2 regions of the Lactococcus sp. LG606 genome follow, and region 2 is predicted to be linked to the other one. Evidence: predicted binding sites of a transcription regulator. Region 2 holds the regulator's gene; the other holds the start of a gene.
The links. The regulator CtsR, encoded in region 2, represses protease genes until heat stress. The targets are predictions, from matches to a motif close to TTGGTCAAAAAAGGTCAAANA.

Region 1: a site for CtsR is predicted at 3,816-3,836, ahead of clpB (ATP-dependent chaperone ClpB). Genes of this name have one in related genera too.

The regions. Positions count from the first base shown of each region.
Region 1 covers NZ_CP071301.1:622,145-631,910, forward strand. Annotated here, with positions in the region: gene gshAB (bifunctional glutamate--cysteine ligase GshA/glutathione synthetase GshB) at 1-499, shown strand, start outside; gene J0J35_RS03120 (MFS transporter) at 701-1,867, shown strand; gene J0J35_RS03125 (HdeD family acid-resistance protein) at 1,916-2,446, opposite strand; gene J0J35_RS03130 (Rrf2 family transcriptional regulator) at 2,592-3,032, shown strand; gene J0J35_RS03135 (SDR family oxidoreductase) at 3,121-3,750, shown strand; gene clpB (ATP-dependent chaperone ClpB) at 3,910-6,513, shown strand; gene ndk (nucleoside-diphosphate kinase) at 6,655-7,071, shown strand; gene J0J35_RS03150 (MFS transporter) at 7,181-8,398, shown strand; gene J0J35_RS03155 (bifunctional 2-polyprenyl-6-hydroxyphenol methylase/3-demethylubiquinol 3-O-methyltransferase UbiG) at 8,527-9,258, shown strand; gene J0J35_RS03160 (sodium:proton antiporter) at 9,371-9,766, shown strand, end outside.
Region 2 covers NZ_CP071301.1:2,101,669-2,111,434, reverse strand. Annotated here, with positions in the region: gene pflB (formate C-acetyltransferase) at 1-483, opposite strand, end outside; gene hpf (ribosome hibernation-promoting factor, HPF/YfiA family) at 731-1,288, opposite strand; gene J0J35_RS10415 (ATP-dependent Clp protease ATP-binding subunit) at 1,410-3,860, opposite strand; gene J0J35_RS10410 (CtsR family transcriptional regulator) at 3,850-4,302, opposite strand; gene greA (transcription elongation factor GreA) at 4,422-4,895, opposite strand; gene mltG (endolytic transglycosylase MltG) at 4,920-6,635, opposite strand; gene rpoE (DNA-directed RNA polymerase subunit delta) at 6,741-7,301, opposite strand; gene J0J35_RS10390 (adenine phosphoribosyltransferase) at 7,427-7,939, opposite strand; gene recJ (single-stranded-DNA-specific exonuclease RecJ) at 7,929-9,766, opposite strand, start outside.

The DNA.
Region 1 (9,766 bases), 700 kb from region 2:
AGTCCTTCGCCGGGATGCCGCACATGTTATTGGTGATGGAGTATCCACGATCAGCCAACTGGTCGCACAGAAAAATGAGAATCCTCTACGTGGCCATGATCATCGTTTTCCCTTAGAAAAAATCCAGATTACTGCCACCGAAAAACTTATGCTGGACGTCCAAGGTTATACGGAACAGAGTATCCCTGAAAAAGATGTAAAGGTAAACCTCCGAGAAAATTCTAATGTATCGACAGGTGGAGACTCTATCGATGTCACTGATGAGATGCCTGAAATCTATAAGAACATTGCTGAAAAAGCTGCTGATGCTCTGCAAGTCAAGATCACTGGAGTGGATATACTGATCGAAGATCTCAATAATAGCTTGGGTGAAAAGTACAGCATTATTGAAGCTAACTTTAATCCTGCTATGCTTTTCCATCTCTATCCGTTGAAAGGGAAAGGTCGTCGGGTAACTATGGACGTTTTGCAATTCCTCTTTCCGGAAATTTTTGCCTAATAAATAAAATTCCTCTACCTATGAGGGATTTTATTTATTGTACGGTATTTATGAACATTTGATATGAAAAAATTGATAATAAATTTATACTTTTTTATTTTTGTGCAGAATATGATAGAATAGACTTAACAAATAGAATAGGATAAAAAGGCGGTTTCAAATTTTTGAATCTGTCTTTTTATCGGGTATTGGGGTATAGTTATGAAAAACAAACAATGGATGATTAACCTAGCAATTTCAAACTTATTGCTTGTGTTCTTAGGTGTAGGTCTCGTTATTCCTGTTTTGCCACAACTGAAAGAGCAAATGCATTTTTCAGGAACAACAATGGGAATGATGATTTCGATTTTTGCTATTGCCCAATTGATTGCTTCTCCGATCGCTGGGCATTTATCGGATAAGGTTGGACGAAAAAAGCTCATTGCTTTGGGTATGATTATTTTCGCCTTTTCTGAACTTTTATTTGGTTTAGCACAAGTTAAAGCTCTTTTTTACGTGTCTCGCGCTTTGGGAGGCATTGCAGCAGCTTTATTGATGCCTTCTGTTACAGCATATGTAGCAGATTTGACAACATTAGGCGAACGTGCCAAAGCCATGGGTAAAGTTTCAGCAGCAATCAGTGGAGGTTTTATCATTGGTCCTGGTGTCGGAGGATTTTTAGCGACTTTTGGTATAAGGGTTCCTTTTTTTGTGGCTGCACTATTAGCCTTTATCGGATTTATTTTGAGTATGACTGTGTTAAAAGAGCCAGAAAAAACAATGGATATTAATCCTGACACACCAAAAGCATCTTTCTTGGATATCCTCAAAAATCCAATGTTCACATCGCTTTTTGTCGTTATTTTAATTTCTTCGTTTGGTCTGCAAGCCTTCGAATCAATTTATAGCATCATGGCGACAATCAATTTTGGCTTTACTACAAGTGAAATTGCTTTAGTAATTACAGTAAGTGGTATTATCGCCCTTTTCTTCCAACTCTTCCTGTTCGACTGGATTGTTGGAAAGATTGGTGAAATGCATTTGATTCATTTGACCTTCTTTGCAAGTGCGCTCTTTATTGCTATTATTGCTTTCACAGGTAATCGCATCACTGTTGCTATTTCTACATTTGTTGTTTTCCTCGCCTTTGACTTATTTAGACCGGCAGTAACAACTTACTTGTCAAAACACGCAGGAGACCAACAAGGAGCAATCAATGGATTGAATTCAACCTTTACAAGTTTTGGTAATATTTTAGGTCCATTGGCTGCAGGAGTAATGTTTGATATCAATCATTTCTTCCCTTACTATATCTCTGCGATTATCTTGTTTGGTACCGGTGTATTGTCAATGCTTATGAACCGTAAATCGAAAAAAATGAAAAATTAAAAAAGAGTTCTTTACGAAGAACCCTTTTTTATTTGGCACTCGCAAAGATTACCAAGTAAAGTAACGAATCAATTTGAAAATTCCTAAGATAAGAACAACAACACCGAGAAGTGTCCAAAGTGCCATTGCACCCCATAAGGGTGTGAGCAAGAGCATGAAGCCCGCAACGACACTGAGAAGTCCTGAAAGAATTGTCCAAGGTTTAGATGGAGAATATGGAACAAACCCAAAGGAAACAAAGCCTTCAGTAATCCATGTGAATCCAACTAAAATACCAATGATGATAAACAAGGTAGCTGTTGCAGCTGCCAAGTTAATTAAAGAGAAAATCCCCGCAACCAAGTAAACCGTACCTAAAAGAAGATGTCCAAAGCGTGACCACGGATTTTCATTCATCAAGGCAAAGATAGAAACAAGATAAGAAACCCCAATTAAAATGAAGGAAATCCCAATCAAAACTGTTCCAACTTGTGCTGTACGTCCAGGCCAAAACAAAATGAGTAATCCAATAAGTGTGGAAATAAGACCATTAATTCCGACGTTGTTACGTAATTTTTTCGAAAAGTTTTCAGAAAACATATTTATACCCCTTTCTTTTCTGATAATTTAATTATAACTTATTTTGAAGAGAAGTGCCCATAATATATTTGCCTAGTTATTATAATTGACATTCTGAAAAAGGACATTTATACTTAAGGTAAAATGAGAGTCGAAGGAGAAAAAAATGCAAATATCAAGTCGCTTTACGATTGCACTTCATATTTTTGCCTGTATCCATACCTTTGAGGGAGAACATAAGATTACCAGTGATTTTTTGGCTACAAGTATTAATGTAAATCCCGTGATTATTCGAAGAGTATTACAGCAACTGAAAGCTAACGAATTAGTGCATGTTGTGCGCGGGAGCGGTGGAGCTGCAATCGCTAAACCAATTGAAGACATTAGTTTATTCGATATTTATAGTGCGGTTGAAGTCATTAATAAAAATGGCTTATTCCATTTTCACGAACATCCCAGCCCTGACTGTTCTGTCGGGAAAAATATCCATCAAGTACTGGATGATAAACTTGATTTAATTCAAAAAGCGATGGAAGACCAAATGAAGGCGATGAGTTTACAAGAAGTAATTACGGATATTGATCATTATGTGGCGATAAATCCTTAAGAAACCAAATCGTTGACATTTAATAAAAGCTTATGTAGAATTAGTTGTAACAAAAAATATTACAACGAAAAAGACATGGAGGTCTAATATGAAATTAGCAGTAGTAGCAGCAAATGGCAAAGCCGGTCGTCTTATTGTACAAGAAGCCGTAGACAGAGGCTTGGATGTAACAGCAATTGTTCGGGGCGAAAACAAAACAGTAGCTCCGTCTTCTATCGAGAAAGATTTGTTTGATTTAACTAAAGAAGACATCAAGGATTTTGATGTTATTATTGATGCTTTTGGAACATGGGCAGAAGATAGCTTGGAGCAACATACTACTTCAATCCAACATCTTGCTGATCTTGTTGAAGGTACGGACAAGCGCTTGTTGATTGTTGGTGGTGCCGGAAGTCTTTACCTTAATCCAGAACATGATTTAGCACTTTATCAATCAGAAGGTTTCCCAGACGCTTTCAAACCTTTGGCAACAGCTATGTCTGATTCATTAACTGCGTTGAGAAAACGTCAGGATGTGAAATGGACTTATGTAAGCCCTGCTGCAGATTTCCAAGCAGATGGTGAAAAAACTGGAGATTATGTTGTTGCGGGAGAAGAGTTTACGGTTAATGACAAAGGCGAAAGTGTGATTAGTTATGCAGACTATGCGAAAGCGATGATTAATATTGCACTGGAAGGAAATTATGTCGGACAACGTATCAGCGTTTTTCAAAAATAGTAAAAATAAGAGGGATTTTCTTGAGAAAATCCCTCTTATTTTTATATGTAAATTTATGAGCAAATAGTTTGACCTTTACTGACCAAAAGAGTATAATTAAGAGGTAGTAAGAAAAATGAGAAAAATACTACATTACTATGAAATGAATCGAGGTGCATTATGGACATCGAAAAAATGACAACAAGTATGCAAAAATCGCTTTATGAAGCGCAACAAATTGCGCAGACTCGCCATCATCAAGCGATTGAAATTCCACATTTATGGCGAATATTTGTGCAACCGAACAGTTTTGCCTTTAATTTTTACAAAGATTCAGAAATTAACATTGAAGAATTTACAAAAATTATTGAAAAAGAAATAGACAAGATTTCTTCTGTTGAAGGTAGCAATATTACCTATGGTCAAAATATTAGCGCAGATCTCTTTAATCTGTTCAATGCAGCAGATAAGATTGCCAAAGATATGGGTGATGAATATCTCTCAACTGAAATTGTACTCTTGGCCCTTTTTGAGTTAAAGAAAAATCCTTTAACAGAATATCTGGTTAGCCATGGAATGAATAAAGAAAAAACGAAATTAGCAATTGAAAACCTACGAGGAGGTGATAAAGTGACAAACCAAAATGCTGAAGATACATATAAAGCACTTGAAAAATACGGCGTCGACCTTGTTGCTCAAGTGAAATCAGGAAAACAAGATCCTGTAATCGGACGTGATGAAGAAATTCGTGATATTATTCGTGTCTTATCACGTAAAACAAAAAATAACCCGGTTCTAATTGGTGAACCTGGTGTAGGTAAAACAGCCATTGTTGAAGGACTTGCGCAACGTATTGTCCGTAAAGATGTACCTGAAAATCTAAAAGATAAAACAGTATTCTCTTTGGATATGGGGGCACTTATTGCAGGTGCTAAATATCGTGGTGAGTTTGAAGAACGTCTGAAAGCAGTACTGAATGAAGTTAAAAAGTCTGACGGACAAATTATTCTCTTTATTGATGAGTTACACACGATCGTCGGTGCTGGTAAGACTGAAGGTTCAATGGATGCTGGTAATCTTTTGAAACCGATGCTTGCACGTGGTGAATTGCATTTAATTGGTGCAACAACTTTGGACGAGTACCGTAAATATATGGAAACAGACAAAGCTTTGGAACGTCGTTTCCAAAAAGTTCTAGTTACTGAACCAACAGTTGAAGATACTATTTCCATTCTGCGTGGTTTGAAAGAACGTTTTGAAATTCACCACGGTGTAACAATCCACGATAACGCATTGGTTGCAGCAGCAACACTTTCTGATCGTTATATTACAGACCGTTTCTTGCCAGATAAAGCGATTGACTTAGTCGATGAAGCCAGCGCAACAATTCGTGTTGAAATGAATTCTCTGCCAACAGAACTCGACCAAGCAAACCGCCGCTTGATGCAGTTGGAAATTGAAGAAGCAGCGCTCAAAAAAGAACGTGATGATGCTTCGAAGAAACGTTTAAATATCATTCGTGAAGAAATTGCAGAACTTCGTGAAGAAAACAATCAACTTAAAGCCCAATGGGAAGCTGAAAAGAAAGAAGTGGGCAATATTTCTGATAAACGGAATGAACTGGAACGTGCACGCCATGAATTAGAAGAAGCACAAAATGAAGGTGACTTTGAAAAAGCAGCGGCCTTACGTTACGGTAAAATTCCAGAAATTGAACAATCACTGAAAGAGCTTGAAAGCAAAGCAAAATCAGATGATCTCAGTCTTGTTCAAGAATCTGTCACTGAAGAACAAATTGCGGAAGTTGTGGGCCGTATGACAGGTATTCCTGTGACAAAACTGGTGGAAGGTGAACGTGAAAAACTCCTTCATTTACCAGAAACTCTTCATCAACGTGTAGTAGGGCAAGATGAGGCAGTTGAAGCTGTGTCTGATGCTATTATTCGTGCTCGAGCAGGAATTCAAGACCCTAATCGTCCTTTAGGTTCCTTCCTTTTCTTAGGACCTACAGGTGTTGGTAAGACAGAGTTAGCTAAAGCCTTGGCCGAAAATTTATTTGACTCCGAAGAACACATGGTTCGTATTGACATGAGTGAATATATGGAAAAACACAGTGTATCCCGTCTTGTCGGAGCTCCTCCAGGATATGTTGGTTATGATGAAGGTGGTCAACTGACTGAAGCTGTGCGCCGTAACCCATATACAATTATTTTGTTGGACGAAATTGAAAAAGCACATCCAGATATCTTCAATATCTTGTTGCAAGTCTTGGATGATGGTCGTTTGACGGATTCAAAAGGCGTTTTGGTCGACTTCAAGAATACTGTTTTGATTATGACATCAAATGTCGGATCACAATATTTGCTAGACAATGTTGATGATCAAGGCGAAATATCTGAAGAAACAACTGAAGAAGTGATGAAACAATTGCGGATGCATTTCAAACCAGAATTCCTCAACCGTATTGATGATACTATTCTCTTCAAACCATTGTCATTGAATAATATTAAAAATATTATTGTGAAGATGACCGGTCAATTGACACAACGTCTTGAAGAAATGTCTGTTGAACTAGAACTTAGTGAAGAAGTCAAAGCATGGATTGCAGAAAATGCTTATGAACCAGCTTATGGTGCACGTCCATTAAAACGTTACTTGACAAAAGTTATTGAAAATCCACTTGCTAAATTAATTATTGCAGGTAAAATTCCACCAAAAACTAAAGTTCTTGTTAAACTTGTCGACAATAAAATTGACTTTGATATCTTACCCATCGAAGAATAATTGAAGAAAAAGAGAAAAGCCCGGGTTATCTCGGGCTTTTTGTATATAAAAATAGTGTTTTGTCGAAATTTACAGATAATTCTTGACAACTTATAGCTTTTAGATGTAAAATATAAACACGATATATAGGAGGAGTCAATCATGGAAAAAACTTTCTTTATTATTAAACCTGACGGCGTTCAACGTGGTCTTGTAGGTGAAATATTGAAACGAATCGAGCAGCGTGGTTTTCAGCTAGAAAAACTAGAGAGACGTTCTGCTCCAAATGGAGACTTGATTGACAAGCATTACGAAGCATTAGTTGATAAAGATTTTTATCCAAATATTCGTAGTTATATGACTTCTGGACCAGTAGTTGTTGGTGTGATATCTGGTGTAGAAGCTATTTCTTGCTGGCGCACAATGATGGGGACAACTAATCCTAGTCAAGCTCAACCAGGGACTATTCGTGGAGATTTTGCTCAATCACCTGAAAAAGGTAAAGCCATTAAAAATATTGTCCATGGATCAGACTCACCGGAATCTGCAGAGCGAGAAATAGCACTCTGGTTTTCATAAACAGAAATAAAGTCAAGGATAAAGGCTTTCCATGGAAGTTTGAGCGACAAAGCTCCAAACATTAAAGGAAAGTCTTTTTTTGTTTGCTATTTTATTCAAGGAGAAGAATATGAAAGAATTTTGGGGACTTCATCCGACCATTAAAATTAGGTTAGTGATGAATTTTTTAGGAGCACTATGCTTTAGTACAGTTGGTGGCTCCATGACAATTTACTATAATAAATATATGGGTGCTGGTATCACAGGACTCTTGCTTATTGTGAGCTCTATTATGGTTTTTTTGGTTGGCCTTTATGCGGGACATTTGACAGATTTAAAAGGTCGTCGGCCTGTCATGCTTTTTTCAACTGCAGTAACTGCAGTTGGAGCAGCACTGGCAACTTTTTCTAACTCGGGATTTTACTTCAACCCTTGGACAACTTTTTTCGGATTTTTAATCGTGAATTTTGGTTTTGGCTTTTTTAATACAGCCAGCCAAGCGATGATTGTTGATTTAACAACAAGTGAAAACCGGAGAACAGTCTACAGTATTCAATACTGGATTATCAATTTTGCTATTATGATTGGTTCGGGACTTTCTGGTTGGTTTTTCCGTGATTATTTGGTCTGGCTTTTGCTGGTGATCACTATTGAAGAAATTTTGAGTTTTGTCGTTGTCTTGTTTTGGATTGATGAGTCTTTTGACCCGCATCAAGAACATCAAAAGAAAGCACCAAATATTATAAAAGCTTATTTCTTTGTGGCTAAAGACAGCATCTTTATGTCTTATTTATTTGCTTCGGTTTTTATTGCGATGATTTTTAATCAAATTGATTACTATTTGCCAGTACATCTAAGTGACAGTTTCTCAACAACACGAATTTTAGGGTTGGAACTTTATGGTCAACGGATGTTGACACTTTTCCTATTGATCAATACCTTGATTATCGTACTCTTTATGAGTAAAATGAATCAACTTACTAAAAATTGGTCGCGGAGCACAGGGATTACATTAGGAATTTTTCTCCAAGGTTTAGGTTTTATTATTGCCTTTTTAGGTCATAATTTAAGCTGGGAAGTTACAGCAGCAGTAGTTGCTACTTTGGGCGAAATGATTCTTGTACCTTTCTCTCAAGCTTTGAGAGCCGACCTGATGGAAGGTGATCATGTTGGGACTTATACGGGCGCCTTTTCAGTGACTCAGCCAGTCGCTTCCGTACTCTCAGGTGTTTTGGTTTCGCTGTCAGCACTCTATGGGAATATTGGCATGGCTATATTTATGGGAATAATTATCCTTTTAAGTATCCTTCCCTCACTGCGGGCTATTCGAATGCATGAAGCCTCATAGAATTTTAAAAAGGTCCATGTTATAATAAAAAACAAAGGAGTAAAAATAATGTCAGAAGGAATTATTGCTCAAAAAATTGTTTCTACCCATGTAAACGTATAAATAAAATTTACATGGGAGAATAACAAATGAAAGAAAACAAATATAATAATCAAGAATTTTTTTCAAAATATGCTCAAATGGAGCGTTCAAAATCAGGGTTAGAAGCTGCCGGAGAATGGTCAGAGCTACGAAATATTTTACCTGATTTTCACAACAAAAAAGTTTTGGACCTTGGATGTGGATATGGTTGGCACTGCAAATATGCTGTTGAAAATGGAGCATCTTATGTCTTAGGCATAGATATTTCGAGTAAAATGCTGGAAAGAGCGACAAGTAAAAACTCAGATGAGAAAATAACTTATCAATGTATCGCTATGGAGGACTTATGTCTTGAACTGGATTCTTTTGATGTGGTTCTGAGCTCATTAGCCTTACATTACATTGAAGATTTGCCCATGCTTTTTTCCAACATATACATGTGCTTAACTACGGGCGGTCAGTTTGTGTTTTCGGTAGAACATCCTCTTTTTACTGCATCTGGCCTGCAAGATTGGATTTATGATGCAAAAGGAAAAAAAGAGTACTTTCCTGTAGACAATTATTTCTACGAGGGAAAACGTAAGGTGGCCTTCTTAGGAGAAGAAGTAACTAAATATCATCGAACTTTAACCACATATCTCAACACATTGCTACAACTTGGCTTTGAACTTCAACATGTGATTGAACCTCAGCCACCTGAACAAATGCTTGTATTTGAAGAAATGCATGATGAGCTGAGACGCCCGATGATGTTGATTGTTTCTGCAAGGAAAAAATAAAGAAAAGCTAGGAATAATTATTCCTAGCTTTTAATTTTCACACAGGAGGATTGTTTGTATGACGGAGTATGTGATATACTAAAGAAATAGAAAAAATTAGAAAAGGTGTTTTATGTCAGCCGTTAGTTTCATAGCTGTAATGTTGATTGGGGTCATTGCGGCAAATGTAATCAAAGAATTTTTCCCAAAAATATCTGAAACCTTTATTTTGATCGGAGTAGGAATTCTTCTGAGTTTCTTACCAGAGTTTAGGCATTTTGAGTTGGAGCCAGAGTTTTTCATGATGTTAATTATTGCACCTTTAATGTTTAATGAAGGCAGTAAAACATCTTTGAAAGAAGTTAGAAAAAATTTCAGAGGAATATTCTTTCTCTCCATTACTTTAGCTGTTGTAACTGTACTCTTTGTTGCAGCATTGACCACAAATATTATGGGCAGCTGGATTTTCCCCTTGGCAATTTGTTTTGCTGCAATTGTTACGCCAACAGACTCTGTTGCTGTTAAATCT
Region 2 (9,766 bases):
TTTACGGATAGCTGATGTATAAGCACGGAAGATACCATCATTTACAGAAGTCATTGTTGTATCCAACACTTCGTGCAATTCAGGATCAACGCTGAGTCCGTGTTCTGTCAAGATTTTTTCTGCTACACGAAGACCACCTTTTGGCATGAAGTTCAAACGGAAAAGTTCGCTGTTTTGCATACCGTAGATTAATTCGAGATCTTTGTTTTCAGGATCGATGTAACCAGCAGGAATTTTGTGAATAGAAGTCACACGATCAGTATCGAATGGGAATCCTACTTCTTCATAGTGCGCTTTTGTTGTTTCGATAATATCTTTTACTTTAAGCGTACGTTCTGTTGGTCCTTCGAGGAAACTTTCGTCTCCATCATAAGGTTTGTAGTTGGCTTGAACAAAGCGCGTAACGCTTGCTTTATCTTGCCAGTCTGATCCTTTGAAACCTTCCCAGGCTTGCTCAAAGATTTCTTTAGTTTCTGTTTTCATGTAGAAAATCTCCTTTGGTCTTTCTGTTTCAGATTACGCTTTTATTATATCATACAGTTTACTAATTTCAAGGGATATATGGGAATGTTTGCACTTTCTTTACTAGTACAGTTTGAATTTTAAGTTAAACTGTTATATTTACGGTAAACGATTACAGATGCAAAATGTCACAGAAGTACAGAGATAACAAAAAAAGCCAAGCTTTTTTGCTTGACTTTTTTCTTGATACAGTTTCTGTACTTAAATCTTATTTGGTTTCGATTAAACCAATGTTGCCATCTTCACGGCGGTAAACGACATTAGTACTGTCTGTATCTGCATCTGTAAAGATATAGAAATCATGTCCTAACATGTCCATTTGAAGGACTGCTTCTTCAGCATCCATTGGTTTCAAGGAAACATGTTTTGTACGAACAATCTTTACTTGATCTTCATTTACTTCTTCAGCTTCATCAAGTGGTGCAAACTCGTCTCCGAAAGCTTGTCCGGTAGGAACATTAATCTTAGATTTACGGTTTACACGTGTTTTATACTTGCGAATTTGACGTTCTAGTTTTTCTTCAACAAAGTCAATAGCTGCATACATGTCAGCTGCTGTATCTTCTGCACGCAAAGTTACATTTTTAGCAGGAACTGTAACTTCTGCTTTGTAACGTTTGTCGGAGTAAACTTTAAGATTTACATAGGCTGTTACTTCATGACCATCGTTAAAGTATTTTTCAAGTTTTCCAACCTTATCTTCAACATACGAGCGGATTGAATCTGTTAACTCAAAATTTTCACCACGGATATTATATTTGATCATAGAGTCTACCTTAACGGCTCTTGTATTGAACCTTCACTGTTTTGCAGGCGCTGGACAGTCAAGTTTAAGAACCGTCCTTTCTTTATTTCTAATTTAATTATAATATATAATCGCTTACAAGTCAATCAATAACACTTATTCTAATCTTTTTATTAGAAGAACCAATCGAAATCGTATCCCCTGGATGAATTTCGCCGGCAAGCAATTGTTCACTGAGCGTGTCTTCAACCTCACGTTGCAGAGCTTTACGCAATGGGCGGGCACCGTATTCAGGATCAAATCCTTTATCAGCAATAACTTTCAAAGCAGCAGGTGTAAATTTTACTTTGATATTTTGATCTTTCAAACGCGATACAAGAGATTTACTCATGATTTTCACGACTTGTTCAATCTCTTTTTCTGTCAGTGAATGGAAAACGATAGTTTCATCGATACGATTGAGAAATTCTGGACGGTACTGTTTCTTCAGCTCTTCCATGATTCTTGCTTTCATAGCTGGATAATCCGTTGAAATTGATTTAGCCCCAAAACCAACCGTTTTATCATCACGAATAGCCGTTGCACCCAAGTTAGATGTCATAATGATGATCGTATTTCTGAAATCAACTTTACGTCCTTTGGTATCTGTAACGAAACCATCATCCAAAATTTGTAACATGATATTGAAAATATCAGGGTGGGCCTTTTCGACTTCATCAAGGAGAATAACAGAATAAGGCTTATTACGGACTTGCTCTGTCAATTGCCCACCTTCATCGTAACCTACATATCCAGGAGGTGCTCCGATAAGACGCGATGTCGAGAATTTTTCCATAAATTCACTCATGTCTACACGAATCATATTTTCTTCACTGCCAAAAACACTTTCCGCTAAAGCCTTAGCAAGCTCTGTCTTCCCAACTCCTGTCGGACCAAGGAACATAAATGAGCCCAAAGGACGTCTCGTATCGGCAATCCCTGAACGTGCACGTCTAATGGCACGAGAAACAGCAGAAATCGCTTCTTCCTGTCCAACCACACGTTTATGTAACTCTTTTTCTAAGTTAATCAGACGTTCACTTTCTGTCTTCGTCATCTGTTGGAGTGGGATTCCTGTAAGGTTAGAAACGACAGCATAAACATCGCTTTCCTCCACCAAAGGATTATCATTTTCCGATACTGTAAAATTATCAATCTTGTGCGTTAATTTTTCAATATCTTTTTCAATCCCTTGCGCTTCAACAATATCAAGAGCAACAACTGCTTTTTGTAATCTCAGTTCTTCCGCTTTTAATTCTGCTTTTAACTCGTCTAACTTGGTATAATTTGTTTTACTCGTGATTTTAACTTTGGCTGCTGCTTCATCAAGAAGATCAATAGCTTTGTCTGGGAGACGACGACTAGGCATATAGCGATTACTCAAGCTGACAGCACGCTCCAAAGCCCCTTCTTCAAATTTGACTGTATGGTAAGCCTCAAATTTTTCTTTCAAGCCTTGTAAAATCGCAACCGTTTCCTCTTCTGAGGGTTCTTCGACATTGACACGGGCAAAACGGCGTTCTAGGGCTTCATCTTTTTCAATATATTTTTGATATTCTTGATAAGTGGTAGCACCAATGAGTTGGAACTCGCCCCGTGCTAATGCTGGTTTTAAAATGTTTGAGGCATCGTTGACCGAGTCCATGCCGCCACCAGCACCAATAATGGTATGGAGTTCATCGATAAAGACGATAACATCTTTATCATGTGTCACTTCATCAACAATAGCCGTCAAACGATCTTCAAATTCACCACGGAATTTTGTCCCCGCTACGACCATCGCCATATTTAAAGCCATAATGCGGCTGCCGCGTAAACCTACAGGAACATTTCCTGCAGCCACACGTGTCGCAAAACCTTCAATAATCGCTGACTTACCAACACCTGGCTCACCAACAAGAACGGGATTATTTTTTGTTCGACGGCTCAAAATGTGGATAAGACGTTCAACTTCACGCTCTCTTCCAATCATGGGATCAAGCTTGCCTTCACGGGCTGCTTTTGTCAAATCTGTTGATACCGTGTCTAAAGTAGGCGTTGTCGTTGTTTCGGACACTTTCCCCGACAGGTTTCTTTTCGAAGCTGGTGTCACCGCTTTACGGCGCTCTGGTACACGTAGATATGCTTTTTGCTCTAGCTTTTTGCGGAGGTTAACGATATTGATGTCTTGCTCACGTAAAAGTTGTCCTGCAAAGCTGGCTTCATTTGCCAACAGCATATATAAGAGATGCTCGGTCCCGATGCGGTTTTTATCATTATTTTGAGCCAGTGCTCGTGCTTGCTCAATAATCGTTTCCACTCTTGGACTAAGCTTTATTTCTGATTTTTTTGTCTTCACTTGACTTGAAAAATCTTCGATGTCGATTAACATTTCTTCCAAATCAATCTTTTCTGAATTAAGTAGCGTAAATGCCAATGAAGCCGGGACCTCAGCCAAGGCAGCCAATAAGTGCGAGCTTTCAACCCAAGCGTAGTTAAACTTGTGCGCATAGTCGACAGACTTCTCAAGCACTTTTATGACTTGTGGTGTAAAGTCCTTTTCATTAAATTTCATCATCACGATCCAATCTCTGTAGTATTTTTATCATCATTTGTGCTCGACAACTGTTAGAAATATCACTATCAGCTAAAAGCAAAAGGAGAAGATTTCCTTCTCGTTCAGTCAAAATGTTTTCATCAAATAAAAGTTGCAAGACATCTTGTGCCATACTTTCGGTCAAGTTGGCAGGCAACTTCTGTGCTAAATCAAGCAAGAATTCATGCTTTGCCGAATAATGGTATTTGAATATTTTAATATAGCCGCCACCACCACGCTTTGACTCAACATCAAAGCCTTTAGATGGGGTGAAACGGGTTTTAATCACATAGTTAATTTGCGAAGGAACCACGTCAAATTGACTGGCTAAATCTGCACGTTTAATCTCAATCTCACGTGCCTCTTCTAGCAGTTTTCGCAAATAAGCTTCGATAATATCTGAAGTATTTTGGGCAGACATAGAACCTCCAATCTTTGACCTTTATTGACTATTATATCGAAAATTTTAATTTTTTACCAAAAATAGTGGCTGAAACGTCTCTAAAATAAAAAAATCCGCTAAAAGCAGATTTTTTTATTTTATTTGACATCAACAATCTTAACTTCGATTTCACCCATAGGCAACGGAATTTTCACAACATCGCCAACTTTACGGCCAATCAAGGCTTGAGCGATTGGAGATTCATTTGAAATTTTGCCTGAAAATGGATCAGCTTCAGCAGTACCGACGATTTCGTACTCTTCTTCTTCGTCATCTCCAACTTCTTGGAAAACAACTGATTTACCAAGAGCAACTTCATTTTTGTCAATATTAGCATTGTCTACGATTTCAGCATAACGAATCATTGTTTCCACAGTTGAGATACGACCTTCAATAAAGGCTTGTTCATCTTTTGCTGCTTCGTATTCTGAGTTTTCTGAAAGGTCACCGTAGCTACGTGCAATTTTGATGCGTTCAATAACTTCAGGGCGTTTAACCAATTTAAGGTTATCTAATTCTTGTTCTAATTTTTCCAGACCTTCTTTGGTCATGGGGAAAGTTTTTTCTACCATTTTTTATCCTTTTTAAATTTCTAATTAATTACCCGACGCAATCGCATCATTGACATACTTTTGAACATTGATGTTTTGTTCTTCAAGTGTTTGCGCAAAGTAAATCTTACCTTCAACGTCTGCTACGAAATAAAGATAATCATTCGCAGTCGGGTTAAGCACTGCTTTGATTGACGACAAGCTTGGACTCACGATTGGTCCAGGACCAAAACCTGGGTACAAATAAGTATTGAAAGGTGAGTCTAATTGTGTATTAATTGCAGCTTGCTGATCAAGCGACGTATCCTTACCTAGCTTACCTTCAGCATAAAAGATTCCTGTATTAGAATCCATCGTCATCCCTAAATCTTTACGGTTAAAGAAGACCTGTGCAACGTTACGGCGATCATCATCGCTATTCGCTTCTTTTTCGACAATGGCAGCCAAACTCAAGGTTTCATTGACCGTAAGTCCGTTCGCTTGTATTTGTTCATACAAAGGTTCCAGCTGTGTATTAGTTGTTGAAAGCATGGTCTCAATTAAGCTTTCAACAGTTGTCTTTTTCGTATACTCATAAGTTGCTGGGAAGAGGTAACCTTCAAGTTGATACTTCACACCACTGTCTTTACTTGGTAAGCTTGCAAGAAGTTTTGGAAACTTCTCTTTCATTTTTTCGATGAACGCTTGATCCTGTACAGTCTTCATAAACTCATCTTTAGTAAAAGGTGTTTTTTCATCTTTATCCGCAGAATTCACTGTAACAGCTTGAGCAATTTGTTCCAATGTATAACCTTCAGGAATCAAAATTTTGCCCAGAGTTGGTTCCACAGGATGTTCGGTTCCTCCTTGCTCCAAAAGACTTGCAATATCCGACAAGTTCATGCTAGGCGCCAAGTTGTAGTAGCCGCTCTTAAAGCCACTGAAATTTTTAAATTTAGTATAGTATTGGAAAACCATACCATTTTTGATAATACCTTCTCGTTGTAAGATATCTCCGATTTGTTTACTGCTTGCTCCCGCTGGAATGTTAATGGCGCGTTTGGTTGTATTTGCAGTATTGAGCGGTTGTACACCTTCTTTGATGAAATTATAACCGTAAAAACCAGTCCCTGCCGCAGCCAGAATTAAAACAGCTACGATAACAGCAATAATCTTTCCAGAAGAAACTTTCTTCTTGGATTTTTTCGCTTTCGACTTGGGCTGCATTTCTTCAGCTTCCGCATCCGATTTTACTGCTGCACGACGACTTCTTTGTCTGTGAGTCGTCTCTTCGCCAAGAGGCTCTGCAGCATCACTTGCTTGTGCTTCAGGTTGCTCATATTCATCAACAACTTCTTTATCAGACTCTTTTGTCTTGCGTCTAAGTCGTGAATAACTTTGTCCTTGGCTCGCTTGGAGCATTTGCTCGCGAACACTTGCAAAGTCTGGACGTTCTTCATGTGCTGATGCTTCTGTTTTCACTTGATCAGAAACAGCTTTTTCAGGAAATTCTACATCTTCGGAAATTTTAGCTTGTCCCTCTACTTCTGGATTTTCCAGTTCTTCTGTCAACTTAAATGGAGTTGGACGTTGAATATCCGAAAAATCAGCACGTTCTCGCCGAGTATGTCTACTCGGGGTTGAAGAAAGTTCTTTGTTGGATTCACGGGCATAGTTTTCAAAAGTCCCATCCGTGTTGGCTCGATTTCCTTCTTCAAGTTCACGCAAGATTTTATCTTTGAAACTTTCTCTCGAAAACTTCTCCGTATCTTTTTCTACCAAGGTTAATCCTCCTTATCACGCCACCCTCTTTTTTTAAACAGTGAAGCGTAAGTTTGTTGGGTAATATTCACAAAAGCGAGGTCAGGGACCTCACTCTTTTAGATTTTAATTCTCTTCTGAGTCGCTGTCGTCATCATCGTCGTCCTCTTCATCGAGTTCAACGTCTTCATCCACGTTATCCAGTTCAACTTCAGCAAGTTCAGCATCATAAGCTTGAACCTCATCTTTTTCATCATCTGGATTCTCATCATCATAAGTCATGTCATCTGCATCGTTTCCTTTGTCGATGTGTTCATCTTCAGGATCCACTTCATCTTCGATACCGAATGCATTAACTTTTGTACGTTTTTTAGTTGTTTTTTCTTCTTCGTCGTCAATTTCATCAAGAGCAATTACTTCCTCATCGATTTCGTCGATCGCGTACCATGAGCGCAGTGCCCAAATGTTATTTCCTAATGGAATAAAGCTTCCATCTGTATTCATTTCTGTGTAAAAACGTGCAATTGTGGCTTTGATTTCATTGTCCGACTTTTTCAAGTAGTCTTGAACGGCGTTCAAGATTTCTGCAAAAGCCATTTCCTTACCATTTTGTTCCAAAATTGCATGAGCAACTTCAATCATTGAAAGTTCTTCGATATTTTGTCCTTCTAATGCTTCAATTTTCAAACTTTTTTGCTCTCTTTCAGATTTTCTTTTTCTATATTATATTAAATTCGCTTCATTGTCAATATGTAAACGGATTTAAACTGTTTCATTATATGTCGTTTTCCGTCTTGCTTGGTAGGATGAAATTAATAATGCATCAATACCTTATAATCATAGTTACCGAGTTTTTCACGCCCTTTAAGGTCATCAAGTTCAATAAAGAAGGCACACCCAACAACGATACCACCCAAACGCTCAATCATCTCAATAGTAGCTTTTACTGTTCCACCTGTTGCCAAGAGATCATCTACAATCAGAACACGTTGTCCTGGCTTAATAGAGTCAGCATGCATTGTCAATGTATCTGTACCATACTCTTTTTCATAGTCTGCTGAAATAACTTCACGTGGTAATTTTCCTGGTTTACGCACAGGAGCAAAACCAACACCAAGTGCAAAAGCAACAGGACATCCAACGATGAATCCACGCGCTTCTGGGCCAACAATTACATCAATTTCTTTATCGCGTGCATATTGCACAATTTCAGTAACTGCATAGTTGTAGGCATTTCCATCAGCCATAAGTGGTGAGATATCGCGGAAAACGATACCTTCTGTTGGGTAATTTTCAATCGTTGCAATGTAATCTTTAAGTTGCATGTGCATCTTCCTCTTTTAATTTTTTATAAATTTCTTTGACAGGGGATAAGGCGAAAAGTTCTTGAAAAGCAACAATTTCTTGAAGCTCTTGGTAAATATTACTTTCAGAAATATCACGCTTTTCGGCGGCTTTATTCACACTCATCATGCCATTGTCAATAGTGACAAAATTCAGTTCTTCAAATATTTGAATCATCTTTATCAGTAAAATATCGGGTATCTTCAAATAATTTGCTAAGTCTTTCAATTTAAAACGTATATCAAACTCAGGATACTGATAAATTGCTTTATAGAAGCGCGCAAACTGCTCACGCGTCCCCGCTCCCGTCAAATAATAATTTTTCTTGATTGTATTTTTGAAATAAATCAATTCAAATTCCTGCTCATGTATTAATTCCGCCAAAGCAGATAAGGCTTCCTTATCAGTTGGGGCTTCCTCAATAATAAGCACTTCTTCTATTGTACCATTTTTCACTTCATTATGGACAAAACGTATTGTATTTTTAGGCAATTCAACTTGTCGACTTCGAATATCCAGAAGCTCAACACCATTTACTCTAGCATCAGCCACCATAAGCTGAACAGTTGTTGTACCATTCCAAGTATTGCTAGATAAGGTACCGACAAGTTCTGTATCACTTTGTTCAAATTCTAGGCTTTCAGCTCCATGCCCAAAGTAAACCGCATCTAAAGCTTGTCCATTTTGTACTAATTTAAGTTTGAGATGACTGTTGTCTTTTCCCATACTACGTGCTTGCTCAACCTGATAATCCGTAAGGAGAAAATGAGGCTTCGGATTGTCCATACCATAAGGAGATAACTTTTCTAAACTCCTAATCGTCTCTAAGCTAATCTCGTCAAACTGCAAACTGCCCTGAACTTCTAGTGAACTTTTTCCTGACATATCGATATCGTTTTCTTGAATAAAGTCGAGCATCACTTGCTTGATTGCTTCCACATTCTCCAAGGCAAAAGTCATCCCAGCAGCCTGTTTGTGGCCACCAAAAGCCATAAAAAGTTCACGGTGTTCGTTGAGTGCTTCAAATATATTAAAGTTTTCAATCGAACGTGCTGATCCTCGAAGAATCCCCTCTTCTTCTGCCAACATAATGATAGGTTTGTGAAATTGCTCAAGTAAACGTCCGGCAACAATACCTAAAACACCTTTATGCCAATCCTTATGATACAGAATTTGTACGGGCTCGTCCGTTATCATTGTGAGGGCTTGATTGAAGATATTTTCTACAATTACTTTACGCTCGCTATTTTTTTCATCAATCATCTGCGCAATTTCAGCAGCCACTTCTTCATCCCAGCCTGTTAATAGTTCAATCGCTGGGTTTGGGTCATCTAAGCGCCCCAGAGCATTCAAACGAGGGGCAATTTGAAAACCAATCGTTTCCTCATTCACCTTTTCAAAATCAGTTCCTGAGAGACGCATGAGTTCCATCAAGCCTGCACGCTCAGTATTCGCTAATACTTTTAGTCCATGACTCACCAAGATACGATTTTCATCAGTAAGACTAACCATATCCGCAATTGTTCCGATTGCCACCAAATCAAGCATATCTGAAGGAATATAGTCTAAAAGAGCTGTTGCGACTTTAAAAGCTACTCCTACTCCAGCCAAATACTTAAAAGGATAGTTTGATTCTGGGTGTTCAGGATGCACAATTGCAAAAGCTTCTGGCAGTACTTCTGGCATGCTGTGATGGTCAGTTACGATAACATCAACATTTTGACTTTGTGCATAGGCGATGGCTTCATGACCAGCCACACCATTATCCACGGTAATAATCAAATCAATGTCTTCATTTTGAATGAAAT